One region of the Anaerosinus gibii genome, then DNA from elsewhere that is predicted to be linked to it. Evidence: riboswitches for the same ligand, from Rfam matches in the RefSeq annotation. Region 1 holds a riboswitch; the other holds the start of a gene.

The links. Region 1 has a riboswitch for cobalamin ahead of P3F81_RS00655 (TonB-dependent receptor). Riboswitches for the same ligand answer to the same signal wherever they lie in the genome.
Region 2: it holds a riboswitch for cobalamin, as region 1 does, so the genes downstream of both, P3F81_RS07880 (methylmalonyl-CoA mutase family protein) here and P3F81_RS00655 (TonB-dependent receptor) in region 1, are expected to answer to the same signal.

What each region holds. Positions count from the first base shown of each region.
Region 1 covers NZ_CP120678.1:150,896-154,108, reverse strand. Annotated here, with positions in the region: gene thiT (energy-coupled thiamine transporter ThiT) at 1-478, shown strand, start outside; gene P3F81_RS00665 (DUF2076 domain-containing protein) at 542-1,027, opposite strand; gene P3F81_RS00660 (hypothetical protein) at 1,029-1,307, opposite strand; cobalamin riboswitch at 1,721-1,903, shown strand; gene P3F81_RS00655 (TonB-dependent receptor) at 2,097-3,213, shown strand, end outside.
Region 2 covers NZ_CP120678.1:1,655,957-1,659,169, forward strand. Annotated here, with positions in the region: gene P3F81_RS07880 (methylmalonyl-CoA mutase family protein) at 1-1,268, opposite strand, end outside; cobalamin riboswitch at 1,612-1,790, opposite strand; gene P3F81_RS07885 (SLC13 family permease) at 1,915-2,157, opposite strand; gene P3F81_RS07890 (ferritin family protein) at 2,865-3,053, shown strand.

The DNA of each region.
Region 1 (3,213 bases):
GGGCCTTATGATTTCTCTCGCCTTTATTTTGCATCAAATTCGAATTTATCATATGCCACAAGGAGGAAGTATTACGCTTGGCTCAATGGTTCCACTTCTATTTCTCGCATTTTGCTATGGTCCAGGAATTGGATTCCTCGCAGGATTCCTTTATGGCGTAATCAACCTTCTCTTTAACCCTTATATTTTACATCCTGTACAAGTATTATTTGACTATCCGCTTCCTTATATGGCAATTGGCCTTGCAGGATACTTCCCTAATCGCCTTTTTCTCAGTACTACGCTTGCTATTATAGGTCGGTTTATTTGTCATTTCATCTCTGGTATTGTCTTTTTTGCCTCTTATGCGCCCGAAGGAACTTCCCCCTATTTTTACGCTTTTATTTTTAATGCCAGCTATCTATTCCCAGAGCTTATCATTACTTTAATTTTATTGAAACTGCTTCCCCTAAAAAATTTAATGCAACAGGCAAAATAAAATAGATAAAAGGGCTGTTGCACTAGCGAAATTTTTCGCAGGCAACAGCCCTTATCTTATTTTTTAACGACGACGATTATATACATTCTCGTCTTCATTTTTTCTGCTTTTAAACTTATCCCAAAGTGTTTTTCCTAACAAAATTACGCCACCAAAAATAAGTACATTAAGCATCAAGCCCATAATATCTGACATAAAACCATTCATGCCAAACATGCTTCCTAACATGCTGCCAAGCATCATACCACCAGCGAATATCCCTATATTACGCATCATTCCACCAAATGGTGAAGCTGATTTCGTTGCAGCGCTATTTACTGCACTGCTTTGCGCTTTCGAGTTTGCCGCAGGTGCTTTATCACTATAACTGTTTGCTGGCGCTGATTCTTTATAGCCATCCTTTTGTGGCTGAGTTTTATTCACTGGTGCTTTTTGCGTAGTTTTTGGTGCAGACATTTTTATTTTACTCCCACCAATCGCTGCATAACTCACTGTATAAACACTAAAAAAACATAACAACAAAATAGCAAATACTCTACAAAATTTCATCTTATTCCTCCTGATGCGCTTTAATATCTTCTGGAAATGCATAAATTTCTGATAATGTTGGTAATTCACCTGACAAATAACGATCAATATCGTGAACATCAATATAAAAAGAACAGTTCACTTCCAAGTATCCTTGTTCTTTTCCTCCACTCACATTACGAATCGCCATTAATCGTTCTCTTAGCGCCAACGTTTCCTCTTGGCCCGCAGTCACATCCAAGCGAATCAAAGGAACTCCATATTCCCTAAGTACATCATGCAAAGTCAATCGTTCTGACATCGAATCCTCCATTAAAATAAATTTTGCTACTTTAATTACACTTCGTTCTTCCCTAACTATTTTCCTCTAGAATTTATTTACTAAACATTTATTTCCACAGTGAAAATTCATCTCTCTTATGCAACCTTTGCTTTTCCCTGCTCCCAAGCTGATAAAATCGCAAAGTTATTACAATACATCGCTTGGCAAATACGCTTTAATACCATCAATCTCAATCATTATTCCCGCATACGCCGTTATCGGAAACACAGTAAACATACAAATATCTACTACAACTTTTAGCAAAAAAGATTTTTCATCTATACCCCTCCAAGCATTTTTTATGCCTATAGATTACTACATAAAATATAAAAATTCTATTTTTTACTAGACATTATGATTATTTATGATATAATATGCAATTGTATTTAGCAATCGAATATTTAGGAGCAAGGTGCCCGTTTAGGGCTTAATAGGGAAATCGGTGCAATACCGATGCGGTCCCGCCACTGTAATAGGGAGCAAATCCATATGATGTCACTGAAGCGTATGCTTTGGGAAGGCTTGGATAAGCGATGAACTAGAGCCAGGAGAACTGCCTGCTTAACAATTACCGTTGACCTACGAGCGATAGGGAGGGAATTTTTAGGGCAGTATTTTTTCTGTTTAAAAATATAACTTCTTCTGTGGTTTTACGCAGAAGAAGTTTTTTTATTCATTAGCATCTATTTTTTCGCTGTTTTGCCCTCTTAATATTTCGTTATTTTTCTACGGTAAGAGGCAAAATTAACAACACAAGGAGATTTCCAAATGAGAAAGAAAAACATAGCGATTATGATTTTAACAGCACTTACATTATCTACGACAGTTCAAGCTGCACCAACGGAGGAATTGGATGAATATTCATTAGATACTGTGATTGTTACAGCAACACGAACAAGTGAAAGCATAAAAAATGTTCCGGCAAATGTTACTGTAATCACTACCAAAGATTTAGAAAAGAAACAAATTTTTAGCGCACGCGAGGCACTGCAAAACGAAGTTGGTTTTTATTTATCACCAACGGCGGAAACGAAAAACGGCTTATCACTGCGTGGATTTAGCGGTCAAGATATTCTTGTTTTATATGACGGTCAACAAATTAACTCCGCTTTTGACGGTAGTATCGCCTGGGATTCCATTCCGCTAAATAAAATCGAACGCATCGAAATCGTTAGAGGTGCCGGATCATCACTCTATGGTGGTCATGCTGTTGCCGGTGTTATCAATATTATTCCCAAAGAATCCACTGGCGAAACGAATGTTGATATGAACGTATCTTATGGCAGTAACAATACATGGAAGCGCGGCATAAACATAGATGGTGCAGTCAATGACGATCTTTCTTTTAACATCGGTTATCAAAAACGCTCTACGCAAGGATATCGCGGCTATTATAAAACGGCCTCTGGAAAGACTACTGGTTCTTCCTCTTCAACCGCTGACCTTCCAACGTTAGGAAGCGGACAATATGTGATTGGCGGTCGCGGTGAAAAATCGAAAATCAGTGAAGATTATTTTGTCGACTTCACCTACGATATTGACGATAATCGTTCAGTAAAATACTCTTATACACACAATAATTATAATTACGCTTATAACAATCCTTTTAGCTATATTTACGATAGCGCTGGGAATCAGATATTCAAAGGAACGATCCTTACACAAGATGGCAACTATGTAACCATTAAGCCTTCCGACTACCTTGGTTATATTGGTGAACGCGAACAAGATATACATAAAATAAACTACCGTGATGATGAAAATCAAATTAAAATTGGCATTGGTATGACTGATTTGAAGAAAGAAGGCTATAGCTCTGCCGATTCATCCGCCACCTCTACTGATTGGGATGGGAAAGGTAGTTTGGCAAGTTATCCAAGCAAAA
Region 2 (3,213 bases), 1.2 Mb from region 1:
TGTTTTGTTAAAGACTCAATATACCAGGATCCACCTGCTGGATCGACCGGTTGACATAAATTACATTCGTTTTGTAACATAATCTGCGTGTTTCTTGCAATACGTCTAGAAAACTCATCACCTAAACGAATCGCTGAATCAAAGGGTTGCACTTCTAAACTGTCAATACCACCAACAACCGCAGAAAAGGCTTCTGTTGTTGTTCTAAGCATATTTACATATGGATCATATACTGTTTTATTAAAGTTCGCAGTACATGCATGAATAATCATTTTTTGTGCTTCTTTATCACCGCCAAAACTTTCAACAACTTTAGACCATAACTGTCTTGCTGCTCTAAGTTTTGCAATTTCCATAAAGAACATTGCACCTAATGAAAAAGTAAATTGCATTTGTTTCGCAATTGTATTTATCTCTAGTCCACGTTTTTGTAATTCACGAATATAAGTAATCGCCGTAGCCAAAACATAACCTAATTCTTGAACAGCACTAGCTCCACCATCGCTATACACTTGCCCATCCAAGATAATCGTTCTTAACTCTGGCACATTTTTTTCTGTCCATTTCACTGTTTTTGCAAGTTCATCGAATAAATCATCTAACGATGCAGATAACTCCCCTTTTGCTACCAATACACCAATTGGATCAGCACCAATACAGCCATGTACATCAGTAAGTTTCTGAGAATTCGCTTTTAACATTGCACTGAGCATACTAATCATCAAGCTATTATTTGCACCACAATTGACATATAATTGATACTTTCTCAAATCCAATCCAGCAAAAACTTCGTACATATCTTGAATCGTACTGATTGATACACCACCCTTTTGAATTTGCTTGTCAATCTTATCACCATTTTGTCCTTGTTTTGTAAGTGCATCAAGTTTAATATTGATGGCAGTTGCACCTTTTTCCAACTCATGTTTAATTAATTTGTTTAATTCAGCTGGAATAACATCATCCATTTGTTGCGCAATAAGCCAAGGCTTTGTTATATAGCCCCCCTCATGTGTTCCCCGCATATAATTTTCCATGCCAGGCAAGTTTGATAATTCTTCTGGATTCGGTGCCATTTCCATAGTATACATTGGCTCTAAAGTAATGCCCTCATAGGTTTTCGTAAACAATTTTTTCTCGAAACTGCCACCTTTTAACGTAGCAATTGCTTCTTGTTTCCACTCCTCATAATCAGGAGCAACAAACTCATCAAAGCTAACCTTTGGAAGTTCAGCTTCTTGCAGCTCTTTTTCTTCTGTTTGTTTCATATTCCTAATCCTTTCTTGTAGCATACTGGTAACCTATTAAAGAGTTTTTATTAAAAAGGGAAGACAAGAGTGCCTCCCCCTTGTTTGAAAAAGGATGTCTCCGAGCGGAAACATCGGGCATACGCCCAGTACAATAAAAAATAAATATATGAGCAATGTTCTCCACCAAAGCTAAGAAGCGGAGAAAACTTTTTGACTAAAATAAAAAATCCTTCTTTGCCTACAATTGCAAAGAAGGATTTAAAGTTAATATATATTTACTAAATAAAAATCTCGACAAATATAAGTCGAGATAAATAGATTTAGAAATCTATAAATCTCCTTCCCATCGCTCGCAGGTCAAACGGTGATTGTTAATTAGGCAGTTCTCCTGGCTCTAGTTCATCGCTCGCTCAGTCTTCCCAGAATTTTTTCCAGTGACATTTGTTGAGTTCGCTCCCTAATACAGTGGCGGGACCGCGTTGGCATTTAACCAAACTTCCCTATTAAGTCCTTTCGGACACCTAATTCTATATATGAAATTTTATTTACTCTCATAAACAAGGCTTATCTTATCACTATGATTTATTTATGTCAATAGTGTTTGCGTATATTTTTTTACAAAAATTCTTATTTTACCAACAAATTTATGCAAACTAACATAAAGTTATTTAAAAATCTGAATTTGCCCGCACCACTTTTTCCATTCCAACGTCCCAGTAACAATAATATTAGGTGGCGTTCCAATCATCGTCATAATCCCACCAAACCCAGCAGCAAATGCTAGTGGCATCAACTGCCTAGATACAGGGATTTTCGCAACTGAACAAATGCCAATAATAACATCAGTCGTTCCTTTATTAGAACGAATAGAGGACAATATCGCGGCAACTAACATAATCGCAATCATTAGCTTATTTTCACTTTTTCCAGAGCCTTTTACGACGATATCGCCAATTTTCTGTGTGAATGAATCGAATCACATAGCCAAAAAAGCATAACACAAAAAATATAATGGACATGTTGACTGCTATATTTAAAAACGGATTTGTCGTCACTGGTTGCATATTACTTTCACCTCAATAATCATTTTAAAATTGCATAAAAAAACATATCTCTGCTAATCATTGAGATTGCCAAAAGCATCTATCCCATTATACAGTGGTGTGGATGATGGTGGAAAAGCATATGCTGTCAAAATGGAAAGGATCCATAGAGGTAACACACATAAAAAGTTGATGACGATTTTTTTATTTTTCTTTTCATAGTTTCCCCCTTTTCACTTTTTTGCAGATTTGCATTATCTTCTGCTCCGTTTTTGTATACAAATAAGTACTTCTTACAGAAATAAACTTCCTTATTATAATCTATGAAAAGAAGAATAAATTGGAAACAATCATTTTTAGGTTCTTCATCCTTTATCCGATGATTAACCTGCTCTAAGACTCCCATCTTCTACAAGCGGGAGTTATATCCATAGAGCACAGGCGAGCGACTAAATCCCTGGATAACGATTTCTAAAATTCAGATGGAGTTAAAACTCCATCTGAATTAAGAACTCTATTTATAAATATTGCTTTTATAGATGGTTATAACTATCTATAGGAGGTGATTTGATTGAGTCATATTGATATCAAAAAAACAATGGAGCAAACACTTTGTCAAAAGCAAGAGGAAATTAGAAACTACCAACGATTTTCACATGCATTTGATGACCCAGAAGCTGCAAAAATGTTTGCACATTTTGCAGAAGCAGAAATGTTGCATGCAACACAACTTATTGATATGCTAAAAAAATTCAATTAAAAAGCATAGTAAAATACGCCCAAGAGTTTATTCTCTTAGGGCGTATTTTTATCCGATCGATCATGTATCTCGGTAAGAGTTACAACTCCTACTGAGGCAGCTTTGTTTATCATTTGTCGTTTCAGTATGAACATGCTACAATGATATTCATCTACAAAGA